Regions from separate parts of the Pectobacterium hainanensis genome, predicted to be linked through region 3. Evidence: riboswitches for the same ligand, from Rfam matches in the RefSeq annotation. Region 3 holds a riboswitch; each other region holds the start of a gene.
What was found. A riboswitch is a leader RNA that binds a small molecule or an ion and turns the genes downstream of it on or off. The one in region 3 is predicted to bind thiamine pyrophosphate.
Positions count from the first base shown of each region.

Region 1: linked by a shared signal. The riboswitch ahead of thiC (phosphomethylpyrimidine synthase ThiC) and the one ahead of thiM (hydroxyethylthiazole kinase) in region 3 are both predicted to bind thiamine pyrophosphate.
Region 2: linked by a shared signal. The riboswitch ahead of thiB (thiamine ABC transporter substrate binding subunit) and the one ahead of thiM (hydroxyethylthiazole kinase) in region 3 are both predicted to bind thiamine pyrophosphate.

Region 1 covers NZ_JBJYIN010000027.1:6,926-12,205, reverse strand. The annotation lists gene thiS (sulfur carrier protein ThiS) at 1-133, opposite strand, end outside; gene ACKPVM_RS19725 (HesA/MoeB/ThiF family protein) at 130-909, opposite strand; gene thiE (thiamine phosphate synthase) at 899-1,561, opposite strand; gene thiC (phosphomethylpyrimidine synthase ThiC) at 1,558-3,507, opposite strand; TPP riboswitch at 3,624-3,762, opposite strand; gene rsd (sigma D regulator) at 3,897-4,358, opposite strand; gene nudC (NAD(+) diphosphatase) at 4,467-5,280, shown strand, end outside.
Region 2 covers NZ_JBJYIN010000005.1:264,312-269,591, forward strand. The annotation lists gene sgrR (HTH-type transcriptional regulator SgrR) at 1-997, shown strand, start outside; TPP riboswitch at 1,035-1,164, shown strand; gene thiB (thiamine ABC transporter substrate binding subunit) at 1,215-2,228, shown strand; gene thiP (thiamine/thiamine pyrophosphate ABC transporter permease ThiP) at 2,204-3,811, shown strand; gene thiQ (thiamine ABC transporter ATP-binding protein ThiQ) at 3,798-4,499, shown strand; gene ilvB (acetolactate synthase large subunit) at 4,836-5,280, shown strand, end outside.
Region 3 covers NZ_JBJYIN010000002.1:133,873-139,152, reverse strand. The annotation lists gene yegS (lipid kinase YegS) at 1-536, shown strand, start outside; gene psiE (phosphate-starvation-inducible protein PsiE) at 587-994, opposite strand; gene thiD (bifunctional hydroxymethylpyrimidine kinase/phosphomethylpyrimidine kinase) at 1,357-2,160, opposite strand; gene thiM (hydroxyethylthiazole kinase) at 2,157-2,951, opposite strand; TPP riboswitch at 2,988-3,087, opposite strand; gene ACKPVM_RS02735 (LysR family transcriptional regulator) at 3,333-4,259, opposite strand; gene ACKPVM_RS02730 (aspartate ammonia-lyase) at 4,395-5,280, shown strand, end outside.

The DNA of each region.
Region 1 (5,280 bases), on a different contig from region 3:
TGTCGCGCGGAATAATGGTTTGATTGATGGCAAGAGCCGTACCTGGTTGAAGTCGGTCTATCTGCATAAGAAACGTCTCGATCGTCACAGTGCTATCCAGCTCGATAATCTGATCGTTCAATGTAATGTTCATGCAGAAGTCCTACATATCGGGCAATGATCTGCGCGGGTTAATTGCAAGGTATTCCAGCTCTGCTGTTTGCCATCGAATAGCCGCAGTTTTCCGTTCAATGCGGAAGGTAATCCTGCCAGCAACTTTATTGCTTCGAGTGCCTGCAATGTTCCCACTACGCCGACGACAGGACCAAGAACGCCGGCGGTACGGCAGTTCCTTTGCGGTTCGGTTGCCTCGGGATACAGGCAGGCGTAGCAGCCATGTTGATAGGGAGGGGTAAGGACCAGCAGTTGGCCGCTGAAACCGACGGCACTGCCGCTAATCAATGGCTTGTTGGCTTGAACGCAGGCCGCGTTAACGGCATGACGTGTTTCCATATTGTCACTACAGTCAAGAATGAGATCAGCCTGGCCGACTGCACGGTGTAATGCGGAGCCTGTGAGTCTTTCCGTTAGCGCAATGTATTCCGTTTGTGGGTTTAATGCCTGTAACTGATGTTGCGCCAGCGTTGCTTTAGGCTTATCCGTATCATTAGTGCGGTAGAGAATCTGCCTTTGCAGGTTACTGATGTGCAGCTTGTCATTGTCAGCTAACAGCAATGTACCGATACCGGCGGCGGCGAGATACATTGACGCCGGCGCGCCTAGCCCTCCCAGACCAACCAGTAATACGGTGCTGGATTTGAGCTTTTCCTGTCCTTCTGGACCGATATCTTCCAGTAGCAGTTGGCGACTGTAGCGCAAGAATTCCTCATCGCTTAGTCCATCGTGTTTGCTCTCATGATTATTTGCCATCGCCTCCGGCCCTCCCTTCGATCATGTCGAGTAGTGTCGTTGTTGCCCGGCGCCAATCAGATGCTTTGGTGATGGCACTGACGACGGCAATACTGCCAACGCCCGTTTGCAATACCGCAGGAACGCGATCGGTACTGATCCCACCGATCGCCACGGTGGGGAAGCGATCTCGCAGTTCGGTTATGTGTCGCGTGAGTTCGGCCAGCCCCTGCGGCGCGGATGGCATCTCTTTGGTTTGCGTGGGGAAAATATGCCCCAGCGCAATATAGGACGGATTGACGGCGATTGCGCGGGCGAGTTCGCGATCGTCATGGGTAGAAAGGCCGAGTCTCAGCCCTGCATTTTTTATTGCGCTCAGGTCAGCGGTATCGAGATCTTCCTGCCCCAGGTGAACGCCATAAGCGCGATGCTTTATTGCTAACCGCCAGTAATCATTAATAAATAACCGAGCGTGATAAAGACGGCCCAGCTCGATTGCCTGGATAACATCATGTTCAACCTGCTCATCAGGTAGGTCTTTAATTCGTAGTTGAATGGTTTTTACACCGATACTGAGTAAACGTTTAATCCATTCCACACTATCGACGACCGGATAGAGCCCCAGTTTTTGCTCTGTTGGTGCAAAAGGCGTATCCGTTAAAGGACTCGTCATTTTCCTTCCTCCGTCAGCAGGCTTGTTGCGCTGTGGTAAAGTTCGCTGCCGCGAGAGCGGAATTCCTGCGACATCTGGGCCATGCCGACTTCAATAGGCTTCGCTTCGGCTTCCTGTTTTGCCGCGTAATCACGCACTTCCTGAGAAATTTTCATCGAGCAGAACTTAGGGCCGCACATGGAACAGAAATGCGCGATTTTGCCGGATTCCTGAGGAAGAGTTTCATCGTGGTAAGCACGGGCCGTCTGGGGATCGAGCGCCAGATTGAACTGATCTTCCCAGCGGAATTCGAAGCGGGCTTTCGACATGGCGTTATCACGGATTTGTGCGCCGGGATGACCTTTCGCCAAATCGGCGGCGTGAGCGGCGATCTTGTAGGTAATCAACCCCTGCTTAACGTCTTCTTTATTCGGTAAACCGAGATGTTCCTTCGGTGTCACATAACAGAGCATGGCGCAGCCAAACCAGCCGATCATCGCGGCGCCGATGCCAGAGGTGAAATGATCGTAACCTGGTGCGATATCCGTGGTTAGCGGGCCGAGCGTATAGAACGGCGCTTCGTGGCAGTGCTCCAACTCTTCGGTCATGTTGCGGCGGATCATCTGCATCGGTACATGTCCAGGGCCTTCGATCATCACCTGTACGTCGTATTCCCAGGCAATTTTGGTCAGCTCGCCCAGCGTATGCAGTTCGGCGAACTGAGCTTCGTCGTTAGCGTCTTGAATTGAACCTGGACGTAATCCATCACCCAGTGAGAGCGCAACATCATAAGCGGCACAGATTTCACAAATTTCACGAAAGTGTTCATAGAGAAAACTTTCTTTATGATGCGACAGACACCATTTTGCCATGATAGATCCGCCGCGAGACACAATGCCGGTCAGGCGTTTGGCGGTCATTGGCACGTAGCGTAGCAGCACACCCGCATGAATGGTGAAATAGTCCACGCCTTGTTCTGCTTGTTCCAGCAGCGTGTCGCGGAACATGTCCCAGTTCAGGTTTTCCGCCACGCCATTCACTTTTTCTAATGCCTGATAAATGGGGACCGTACCAATCGGAACCGGGCTGTTACGCAGAATCCATTCGCGGGTTTCATGGATATAACGACCGGTTGAGAGATCCATCACCGTATCCGCGCCCCAACGGGTTGACCAGACTAACTTTTCCACCTCCTCTTCGATAGAGGACGTGACCGCCGAGTTGCCGATATTGGCGTTAACTTTAACCAGAAAGTTCCGACCAATGATCATGGGCTCTGATTCTGGGTGGTTAATATTAGCGGGGATAATGGCCCGTCCTGCGGCGACTTCCTGTCGTACAAATTCAGGCGTAATGTTCTCGGGTAAATGTGCGCCAAAGCTTTGCCCTAGATGCTGCTGGCGTAGCACCTCACCGCGAATTCGCTCTCGTCCCATGTTTTCACGAATCGCGATAAATTCCATTTCCGGGGTAATAATGCCCTGGCGAGCATAATGTAATTGTGTGACGCGTTTTCCTGCTTTCGCTCTTATCGGATGCGGTAAATGCTCGAAACGGAGGTGATCCAAACCCGCATCGGCGAGGCGCTGCTGAGTGAAATCGGAGCTTACTCCTGCCAGTGCTTCGGTATCGTTGCGTTCAGCGATCCAGTTAGCCCGGATCTTTCTCAAACCAATACGTACATCGGGGTGTGAGGCGGGGTCACCGTAAGGGCCCGCGGTGTCATAAACTGGAATGGCTTCGTTTGGTTCATATTGCGGTGAATCTTTGCTTCCACCCACCAATGTCGGGCTAAGTTGAATTTCACGCATGGGGACACGAATATCTTCTCGCGAGCCGGTCAGATAGATTCGCTGAGAATTGGGGAATGCCATTCCTTGTAGTGTATCGATAAATTGCTGGGCGGCTGCACGTTGCTCACGACGGCCAGTTTTAGACGGTTTTGATAATAATGGTTCTGTAGACATAGCAAGTTCCTATAAGACGTAAAGGGAAAATTGCTTGTCTGGAGACGGAGGGAGTAATAATGGGTATCAGGTCGCATAAAAAACGTATTTAGATCAACGCTATCTATGGCGCAATGAAACGAATTACTCTTGTTCCCTTCGCAGGTATTAACCCGATCAGGTTCCGCGGATCCCGAATTAACGGTCTCAGCCTGTGTCTTTCCCTTCTCAACAATGTCAAGAACGGAAGTACGCTAGGCACTCCGACAAGATAGCCCTAGTGTTAACGGGCTGATTACAACAACGACACTGTATGACGACAAAACCACCATGTCAAAGCGTGTCGGCATATCAGTGATAGATAGATCACATGATTAGTGATAACAAAATGATTTCACTGGCAATAAAAGTTAATTATCAAATACCAGTCGAATCATCTTGTCTTCTAACGTAAAACGTTCAGCCAGCGCTTCGCCAACATGAGAAAGCGCTTGCTGGAATTCAAGACAGTTATCATGATCGATAGCCGTGACCAGGCTGCTATCGTAAAATGTCATGATTTGCTGGGTATTGGTTTGTAATGCATGGTCAAGCTGGGTTGAACGAGCCAGTTTTTGTTCACTGAGAATGGCGGCTTCATGTAGCATCTTTTCATAGACATGAAAATGACCCGCCGAAAGATAATCCACCAGATTCTGACAAAAATGATCCAGAGCTTCTTCATCCAGACGTGAGAGTGTGTCTTTATTCGGCTTGATGCCAACCAGATGATAGTACGTGACAAGAAGCTGCTTACGTGCTTGTAGCCATTGGTCGATTAACGCATTATTGCCACCAACGTATTCAGTCAGGCTTTGTAACTGGTTTAGCATTGTTGACTCCGTGAACGGTAAGAAATAACTGAAATATTAGTTATAAAACTTATGTCATCACCCAGAGTGTAAAATGCCAGTGAAGTGAGAGTGGAGCAATAAAAAGATATGGAACAAACGTTAAAAGGTGATGAAAGTGGGTGGTGGGTAGTCAGTGATGCTGGGCAAATCTGGTTGCCTCAGGGAGAACTACCGCAGGGAACCGCAGCATCATGGTCATTACAGGATGCGAGAGGACGTATCATCGGTGAATGGCAGGGCTTACCTGTGTGGCTTGTGTGTCAGCATCGAGATAGTGAGATGACCTCCGTCCGACAACTTATTGAGCAAGATGCCGGGCTGTTCCAGCTAGCGGGACGCGGTATCCAACTGGCTGAATTTTATCGCTCCCATCGTTTTTGCGGTTACTGTGGTCACGAGATGGTACCGAGTAAAACCGAGCTGGCCTGTTTGTGCCACCACTGCAAAGAACGTTATTACCCCCAAATTGCGCCCTGTATCATTGTGGCTATTCGTCGTGGAAGTGAGATTCTGCTGGCACAACATCAGCGCCATCGCGGTAACATGTACACCGTGCTAGCAGGGTTTGTTGAAGTCGGAGAAACGCTGGAACAGACTGTTGCTCGCGAAGTCATGGAAGAAAGCCAAATTCAGATTAAGAACCTGCGTTATATCACTTCTCAGCCCTGGCCTTTTCCCCATTCACTGATGATGGCTTTTATGGCCGATTATGCTGGTGGAGATATCAAGCACGATCCGAAAGAGTTACGTGATGCGGCCTGGTTTCGCTATGATCGTTTGCCCATTTTACCACCACCAGGAACGGTAGCTCGCCGCCTCATTGAGGATACTGTGGTGTTGTGTCGGGAATGGGATGAGAACGATCGTGTTACCATTCACTCACATCGTGATACGTCACTGC
Region 2 (5,280 bases), on a different contig from region 3:
CTCGCCTATGCCTTTTGTCATCGACGTGCGGTTAAAGAGTGACGATAACTGGTTACCGTGGCTGCTTGGCAGTGTGCCGGCCATGATCCTGCCTCAGGAATGGCGAACGCTGCCCGATTTTGCCAGACACCCGATTGGCACCGGGCCTTACGCCGTTGTCAGCAATAACAACAACCATATGAAAATACGTGCCTTTGATGACTATTATGGTTATCGAGCGCTTATTGACGAGGTCAATATCTGGGTATTACCAGATGAGCCGGAAGAAATGCCCGTTTCTGTCAAAGTGCAGTCCGATGATTCCCGTCACGAACAGTTGGAAAGCAGGATGGAAGAAGGCTGTTATTTCATTATGTTTGATAAACGCTCGCCGCTAGCCAAACATCCTGACATTCGTCGTTGGCTCTGGCAGGTATTTAACCCCATTGCGCTGCTAAGCCATGCCGATGCCGCCCATCAGCGAGACTGGTCACCGGCTTACAGCCTACTTCCTCGCTGGCATCATCAACAGCCCAGTACGCCATTACCCAAACCCCACGGCCTTGAGCACGTCACACTCACCTTTTATCAGGCGCATCCTGAATACCAAATATTGAGTGAAATCATGCGTAAACTATTGGCAAAGCATGATGTCCATCTACACGTTCAAACCGTCAGTTACGAAGACTGGTATCAGGGAAACAGCGAAAGTGATATTTGGTTCAGTAGCGTGAACTGCTACCTTCCCCTCGAATTTTCGCTATTCGCCATGCTTTATGAGCTACCACTGATGCAACATTGTCTGGATGACGATCTGCATCAGGATGCGCACCAATGGCGTACCCATGCGCTTCCTATCGCAGAGTGGTGCGATAAGTTGGTCAACAGCGGTCAGTTACATCCTTTGCTCCATCATTGGCTGCAATTGCAAGGTCAGCGCAGTATGCGCGGGATTCGTATGAACATGCTGGGCTGGTTTGACTTCAAATCGGCCTGGTTTGTGCCGCCGGAAAACTGAGAACCTTTCCCTGCGACCTTGAACCCTTTACAATGACTCGTTCTCAACGGGGTGCGGAACAGGTTTCGCCACAGGATAGACCGCGGCGTAACGCTTTTTCGCTGAGAAAACACCCGTCGAACCTGATCCGGTTAATACCGGCGAAGGGATTTGAGAGTGCTCATCGCTGACTCAAAATCCTTTGCCACCCTATGATTTTCAGGAGTGCAAAGTGTTCATGACATCATTATTAAAACGTTCAGCCATCCTGCTGAGACAAAGCCTGCCCTGCTTATTACTGCTTTCCGCACCGGTTTTCGCCAAACCTGCGCTCACCGTCTATACCTATGATTCCTTCGCGTCCGAATGGGGGCCTGGTCCGGTCATTAAAACCGCCTTTGAAAAAGAGTGTGAATGTGAGCTCAATTTTGTCGCGCTGGAAGATGGCGCATCGTTATTGAACCGACTGCGTATGGAAGGTAAAAACAGTAAAGCGGACATCATTCTGGGATTAGACAATAACCTGTTGCAGGCTGCGGAACAAACCGGCTTGTTTACCCAACATAGTGTTGATACCCGTGCGCTTAAAGTGCCCGGCGGTTGGAGTAATGCAACGTTCGTGCCCTATGATTACGGTTATTTCGCTTTCGTCTATAACAAAGAGAAACTCAAAAATCCGCCCAAGAGTTTGCATGAACTGATCGACAGTGCCGAACCATGGAAAGTGATTTATCAGGATCCACGCACCAGTACGCCGGGATTGGGGTTACTGCTGTGGATGCAACAAGTGTATGGCGAACAGGCCCCCGAGGCATGGCAAAAGCTGGCAAAGAAAACCGTTACGGTGACCAAAGGCTGGAGTGAAGCTTACGGCTTGTTCCTGAAAGGCGAGGCCGATCTGGTCCTCAGTTACACCACGTCTCCGGCTTATCACATCATTGAAGAGAAAAAAGAAAATTACGCGGCGGCCAACTTCAGCGAGGGGCATTACCTGCAAATTGAAGTCGCAGGTCAGTTAGCCGCCAGCAAGCAGCCAGAACTGGCAAAACGGTTTATGCAATTCATATTAAGTCCGACATTCCAGCAGGCGATCCCCACGACCAACTGGATGTATCCGGTGATATCCACCGAGTTGCCCGCTGGGTTTGCCGCACTGCCCGTTCCAGAAAAATCACTGCAATACAGCGCCCAACAGGTCGCAGAAAAAAGGAATAGCTGGATTCAGGCATGGCAACGCGCCGTCAGTCATTGACAGCAGGCAGCGTATGGCCAGGACTATTGGCTGCTGCGCTGCTCATTACTGTCGCTACGCTGGCTTTCGGGGCGCTCTGGCTACAGGCTCCCGAGAGTCAGTGGGAAACGCTATGGCATGACAGCTATCTGTGGCATGTCATTCGTTTCACCTTTTGGCAGGCTTTATTGTCTGCATTATTCTCAACCATACCGGCCACATTTCTTGCCAGAGCATTGTACCGACGCCGCTTTCCCGGCCACCGCTGGCTAATGCGACTGTGCGCCATGACATTGGTGCTTCCCGTGTTGGTCGCCGTATTTGGTCTGCTCAGCGTGTATGGCAGTCAAGGATGGCTGGCACAACTCCTGACATTTTTAGGGCTTCCCTATCCATTCTCACCTTATGGTCTGCAAGGGATCCTGCTGGCGCACGTTTTCTTTAATCTGCCGCTGGCAACTCGTTTGTTATTACAAACGCTGGAAAGTATCGCAACCGAACAACGCCAGTTGGCCGCGCAATTGGGCATGAACGGCTGGCAGCACTTTTGTCTCGTCGAATGGCCTGCGCTGCGCAGACAAATTCTGCCAACCGCCGCGCTTATTTTCATGCTGTGTTTCGCCAGTTTCGCTACTGTGTTGTCTCTTGGCGGCGGTCCACGAGCCACCACTATCGAACTCGCCATTTATCAAGCCCTTAGTTTTGACTACGATCCTTCACGCGCGGCATTACTGGCATTGATCCAGATGGTTTGCTGTCTCGGACTCATGCTGTTCAGTCAGCGATTGGGACGTATTTTACCTGTTGGTCACACTCAGCAGTTGGTGTGGCGTAACCCGCAAGACAGTCGGTATAGTCAGCTTTGTGACAGCCTACTAATTAGCGCGTTATTACTTTTAGTCATCCCACCGCTACTGGCCGTCATCGTGGATGGCGTTAACCTGTCGCTCCTTGTGGTATTGCAACAACCCGTCTTATGGCAAACCCTGTTTACGTCGCTGCGCATTGCAATAAGCGCGGGGCTGTTATGTATCATCCTAACGATGATGCTGCTCTGGAGCAGCAGAGAATTGAAGTTGCGCCAACAAACGTTGTACGGTCAGCTGATGAATCTAAGCGGTATGTTGATCCTCGCGATGCCAGGTATCGTACTGGCAACCGGATTTTTTTTATTGTTTAACAATACGGTGGGATTACCGGATTCTCCTTACGCGTTAGTTGTGATGACCAATGCGCTCATGGCGATCCCCTATGCGCTTAAAGTACTGGAAAACCCGATGTACGATGTCGCTGAACGCTACAATCAGCTTTGTTTGTCATTGGATCTACAGGGCTGGCGGCGATTGAGAATCATTGAACTCTCTGCACTAAAACAACCGCTGGCGCAAGCATTGGCCTTTGCCTGTGTCTTATCGATCGGCGACTTTGGCATTATCGCCCTATTCGGCAGCGAGCAATTCCGCACGTTACCTTTTTATCTTTATCAGCAAATGGGTTCCTATCGCAGCGCGGACGGTGCCGTTACTGCCCTGTTGCTGATGCTTATCTGCTTTGTATTATTCACCCTGATTGAAAAACTGGCAGGTCGCCATGATCGCACTTGATAAGCTGACGTATCTTTATCAACACGTTCCCATGCATTTTGATTTTCACGTTCAATCAGGCGAACGCGTCGCCATTCTCGGCCCCAGCGGGGCAGGGAAAAGTACGTTGCTGAACCTGATTGCCGGTTTTCTGATGGCTGACAGTGGCTCGTTGCGCCTGAATGGCGAATCACATTTGCATACGCCACCGGCTAAGCGCCCCGTTTCGATCCTGTTTCAGGAAAATAACCTTTTTCCTCATCTGACCCTTGAGCAAAACATTGCGCTAGGTCTGAACCCCGGGCTTCGTCTGGACGACACACAACAAAAGACGTTAAGACAAATTGCGGATAACGTCGGATTAACGGCGTTACTCAACCGACTCCCTTCACAGGTTTCAGGAGGGCAACGTCAACGTGCAGCACTGGGACGCTGTCTAGTTCGCCAACGCCCGATTTTGCTGCTGGACGAACCGTTTTCTGCGCTCGATCCCGCATTACGACTAGAAATGCTGGAACTGCTCGATAGCATGTGTCAGACACGCCAACTCACCCTGCTCATGGTCTCCCACAATCTGGATGACGCCGTCCGCATCGCACAGCGTACCGTGCTGATCGTTGATGGAAAGATTGGCTATGATGGCCCAACTCGCGCCCTTCAGGAAGGCTCAACGCCTGCGGCGCGGATATTGGGAATTGCCCCTCGCTGAAAAAATGTGATCTGATACAAATTTTAGGGTTTTATCCCTTGTAGGTATTGTGTCTTTTTCACGACCTATGCTTATATGAATAGGTTACTTAAACGTTAATAACAGGATTCCCGTGACGCACTATTCCTCTTCCACCTCAGCACTACTAAGCACCGCGCATGTTGACGCGGTCGTCGTCGTGCGCGTGGCAGTCGTGGTGGTCGTCGTCGGCAGCGCGCCGTAACGGGTTCCGAATCAAGCGAAAGATTCCAAACCCCGCCGGCGCTAGCCGAGCGGGGTTTCTTGTTTCTACCTCCCCGCTCTGAAAACGCACCGGCCCTGATGAAGGATATAAATATGCGTTATACAGGCGCCCAATTGATCGTCCGGCTGCTTGAACAGCAGGGCATCACAACAGTAGCAGGGATCCCAGGTGGAGCCGCCTTGCCGTTATACGATGCACTCGGCCAGAGTCAATCCATCCGACATATACTCGCCCGGCATGAACAAGGCGCGGGATTTATGGCTCAAGGCATGGCAAGGGCGAATGGTCGGGCAGCCGTCTGTATGGCATCGAGCGGTCCAGGCGCAACCAATCTGTTAACAGCCATTGCCGACGCCAAACTCGATTCCATTCCACTGGTCTGTATTACCGGTCAGGTACCGTCTGGCATGATTGGGACAGATGCCTTTCAGGAAGTTGATACTTACGGCATCTCAATTCCGGTGACGAAGCACAACTACCTGGTAAGAGATATCAATGAGTTACCGCGCGTCATTCCAGAAGCCTTTCGTATTGCAC
Region 3 (5,280 bases):
CGGCAATCGATATGGCGAAGGTGAATGATAAACACTATTTCATCAATATGGCGACCGGTGGCTTCGCCACGCGGATCACCTCAGAAACGCCAGCCAAAATGAAATCAGCGTTGGGTGGGGCATCTTATGTTCTTCATGCCCTGTTTCGTATGGATATGCTGCAAGCCGAACGTTGCGAGATTCGCGGACCGGGCTTTAACTGGTCAGGCGACACAATGGTGATTGCGATAGGCAATGGTCGCCAAGCTGGCGGAGGACAAGTCCTTTGCCCGGATGCTTTGATCAATGATGGTTTTCTGGAGCTTAGCGTACTTTCCGCTCAGGAACTCCTGCCCAATATGCTTCAGGCATGGTTCACCGGCAGTGAGAACCAGAATATGATCTCCGCCACGCTGCCCTGGTTGGAAATTATCGCGCCAGATGAAATGACATTTAATCTGGATGGCGAACCACTCAAATCAACACACTTTCACATTGAAATACTGCCTGCCGCCATTCAGTGTCGTTTACCGCCGCAGTGCGCTTTACTGGGATAGTCGATATCCCAGAGCCAGGTTGATTGAACAAAGCATAGGATTAACACACGCTATTCGCGCTTTAGTCGGTTACTGTTTGCCAGATAAAGCGCCACTACCAGCACTAAAATAGCGGCCGAATACATCAGCGTATCGGACGGACTTTTGTGATCGACAATGATCAATCGGATAATGGCAGTAATGCCGATATAGACAAAATAGCGCAGTGGAAAGTGGTAACCCGACTGAAAATATTTAACAATTAACGCAATAAACTCAAAGTAGAGGAAGTAAATCACGATCCCCTCGATCAATTGATAAGAGGAGTCTTTCTCATTACTGATCAACAATACCTTCGCCAGATGTACCGTCTCCTTGACCAAAAAAATAACCAATATTATCGCCAACACCAGCAGTCCAATATTTAATATCGTCTGAAGCACCTTAGCGGCCATCACGCTACGAGCCGAACCTGCCATATCCATTCCCTCATACCCATTACATTATTTGCCATTTAAAGACAGGTTTGCCATTAAAGGCAGGTTTACGATGAAAGGTAAGTTGTTCTTGTTATTGTCTTGCTTATCCGGCAAGTGTACGTTCTCGATATGTCAGAAAATCGGCAACCTGATGTCACCGATTGTTAACCTATCTGCCAAAAATTACCGAGCGCACATCAGAATGTCTACGCGTTTCAGCACTTAATTTAATTAGGATTGATAGAACGGACATCATCGCAGGATATGTCTTGCCAGATAACTGGCAAGACGGCATCGAATCTGAGCGACGATTTAAGACCGGTTGTGATTTAAGACCAGTATAAGACGTCGTGCGATAGGCTTCACCACCAGCGATGGAAGTGGTGTACAGGCCCAATCCCCTGCCCTACTTCGAGTGAATCTGCCTGCTGTAAGGCCTGTTGCAGATAAGCTTTCGCCTCGCTCACCGTCTCCTGCCAGGACGCCAGCCGTGGACGCAACGCAGCCAACGCCGCAGAGAGTGTACAGCCCGTACCATGCGTATGGCGGGTATTCACGCGTGAAGAGGTAAAACGCAGCGGTGGAGCATCACGACTGAATAACCAATCCGGGCTTTCTTCTTCACTCAAATGTCCGCCCTTCATCAACACCGCATGACACCCTAGTGATAGCAAAGCCTCTCCTTGCTCAACCATCTCCTGCTCGTTGGCCGCTGGCGAACAATTCAGCAAAGCGGCGGCTTCCGGTAAGTTAGGCGTAATGAGCGACACCAAAGGCAACAGAGATCGCCGCAGGGAATCCACCGCATCAGGAGAAAGTAGCGGATCGCCGCTTTTCGCCAACATGACCGTATCCAGCACCACATAAGGCAGTGAGTAATGTTGGAGACGTTCAGCAACGGCTTCGACAATATCCGCCTCCGCCAGCATCCCAATTTTAGCGCTATCAATACGAACATCACTGAGCACCGAGTCTAGCTGAGCCGCGACGAAATCGGGTTCGATGCGATAAACCGACTGCACCCCGCGCGTGTTTTGTGCCACCAGCGCAGTAATCACCGTGGTGCCATACGCCCCTAATGCGGAAAACGTTTTTAAATCGGCCTGGATACCTGCACCGCCGCTAGGATCGGTACCTGCAATCGAGAGAGCATTGATCCGTTTCATACCAACGCCTCCGCACGTAAACCATATAGCTGGTCGAGAAAAGCCGGAATAAAGCTTCCCGGCCCTTGCGCCAATGAAGCTGCCCGCTCGCCTGCAAACGACATAACATGGCACGCAGCGGCAACATGTTGTAAACGGTCGCCCTCAAGCGCGCAAAACCCGGCAACGACCGCCGATAATGCGCACCCGGTTCCCACGACGCGAGTCATCATTTTATCGCCGCCGCTGATCAAGAAATCCCGTTGACCATCCGTTACGTAATCCCTTTCTCCCGTAACGGCAACAACCGTAGACAGACGGCGAGCCAGTTCACGTGCCGCAGGCAGTGCACTTAGCGAATCGCTGGTGCTGTCCACGCCACGCCCTTGCGTATTCATGCCAGACAGCGCCATGATCTCAGAGGCATTTCCGCGAATCGCCGCGGGTGCCAGCGTCAACAACTCATGAGCAAATCGCGTTCGATACGTTAATCCGCCGACGGCGACAGGATCGAGTACCCACGGCGTCCCCGCCTGATTTGCACTCTGTATCGCTGCCAACATAGCATCAGCGCGATCGTGCTCCAGCGTTCCGATGTTAATTAACAACGCATCGGCTAACGCACTGAATTGAGCAGCCTCATCAGGATCGACAACCATGGCTGGCGAGGCGTTTAACGCCAATAAGACATTCGCCGTAAACGACTGCACCACATCATTGGTCAGACAGTGGACTAACGGAGATCGAGCATGGAATTGCGTTAATGACGCAGCCGTACAGGCTACGGATAAAGAGACAGGTCGAGTGTTCATCATTCTCCCAACCGGCGTTCAAGAAGGCGGTAACCGGCTGGAATACCGTGACTTCCCTCCGCTGGCATTATCCAGTTCAGGTAATACGGGTATTTCTCAGCCCTTTACCAAGAAAGGGGCACCCCGAGTCATGTACTTACGGTTGCAGCATAAGTAAGTGGTGTACGTAAAGCAAGCAGACGGTACATTCTGCCGATAAATCCGGTTTGCATGGTATATCCGTCATACTTCAAGTTGCCTGTGCGTTGGCTGCGCTCGTTACTCGGCTCACTTACTTGAGTAAGCTCATCGGGATTAAATGAGAGACATCCTGAATAATTCGAGTGGAGAGAAAAATTATCATTTTAAATAACACAGATAATTTGAATTATTTAGGATCTATCAATCAATTCGTATCTTACTGTAAAAATCATTCTCCAGCATTTTCTCCATAATAGCCTTGATCTCGATAGAAAGGCTTTTGTAAAAATCAGACAATTCGTCATCCCGGCATAACAACACAATTTTTCGATTCTCTTTACGATGGTTAATGTCTATAAACTTTAACGCATCAAAAAATGAGGGATTAATAGAAACAAACAGCGGCGTTGTTAATGTCCAACCATAGCCACAGGCAATGAGTCTGATAATATCGTCAGCATTGCTGATTTCAAATTGAATGTTAGGATTGAAGTTATTCCATTTCAACCAGTTAAGCGTCTGCACACCCGTTGGGGTATCACTGGTATACGCAATATAATCCCGGTTTTTACATAATGCGTTCAAACTGGTTTCTGACCACGATTTAGGGCAGACACACATAAATTCTTCTTCAATCAAAGGATATATTCTCACACCGCTGGGTATTTCCGTGTGAAGCATGGTCACCGCCAGATTAATTTCCCCTTTGTTTAAAGCCGCTAATAAACCCGATGCCGTTCCCGTAATTTGGTAAACATGCTTAACCTTTGGTTGAAGCGTTTTAAGAATATCAAGCCCTACGGTTTTACTAATCGAGTCGACAAATCCAATTTTTAAATATGAAATCTGTCCTTGCCTGATCGCATTAATATGCTCTTGTAAGTAGACCCCTTCATTGATCAGCCTTTTTCCAAGTTGATACAGCGCCTGCCCGGTAATCGTCATCTGAATAGGGCGTTGAGAACGATTAATCAACTCGGTTTTGAGGGCATTCTCTAAATTGGCAATCTGCTGCGAGATAGAAGACTGTGTCAAATTCAGTTTTCTGGCGGCAGCCGTGAATGAGCCCGTCTCGGTGACAGCAAGAAACGACTGCAACTGCTTAAAATCAAAATTTATCTCTTTCATATCCCGCCATACTATTAATTTTTTTAATAAAGATTATCTATATTACCAATGCTTTTTTTTCTTTGAACTGGATCAAATTATATCCTACGCCACATAACTAATGTGGATAACGACTTTTATCCTGGAGATATTGATATGCGCGAAGAAAAAGATTTATTAGGTAATTTAATGGTACCACGGAATGCTTACTACGGAATTCAAACTCAACGGGCCGTGTTGAATTTTTCTGTTTCTGGTCGCACAGCGGCCGATGCGCCCTATTTCTTATGGTCAATTGCTGCGATCAAGCAAGCCGCTGCACAGGCTAATGCACAGATTGGCGCACTGAACGGAGAGAAAGCCGTCGCAATCGTTAAGGCATCACAAGAAGTGATGGAGGGTGCATTTGACTCGCATTTCCCCATTGATATTTTTCAGGGCGGCGGTGGCACATCAACAAACATGAATATGAACGAAGTGGTTGCCAACCGGGCGAACGAAATCATGACCGGTAATCTTGGCTATGACGCCGTTCATCCCAATACACATGTCAATATGGGACAATCAACGAATGACGTGATTCCAGCGGCAATGAAAATGACCAGTCGCACCAACGTCAAACGCTTGGTGGCAGAATTAGAAAAACTGGAATTAGCTTTAGCCGATAAGAGCCAAGCCTTTGCCAATAAGGTCAAGCTAGGACGGACGTGTTTACAAGATGCCGTTCCAATGACATTTGGACAGCAATTTGGCGGCTATCGCACACAAGTGACCCGGTTAAAAGAACGGCTTATACAGGCCAATGAAGATGCGCTGGCGTTGCCTCTGGGCGCAACGGCGATCGGAACGGGGCTGTCTACACATGAGGGGTATATCACTGCCGTTTACCAATGGCTTGAGAAAGTTACAGGAGAAAAATATTACCCGGAAGAGGATTTTTTTGATGGACTCCAGAACGGTGATTTTTATCTTGAAATCTCCGCTCAGCTTAAAAAAATTGCCGCATTTATGTCCAAAATGGCAACCGATTTCCGTATTCAGG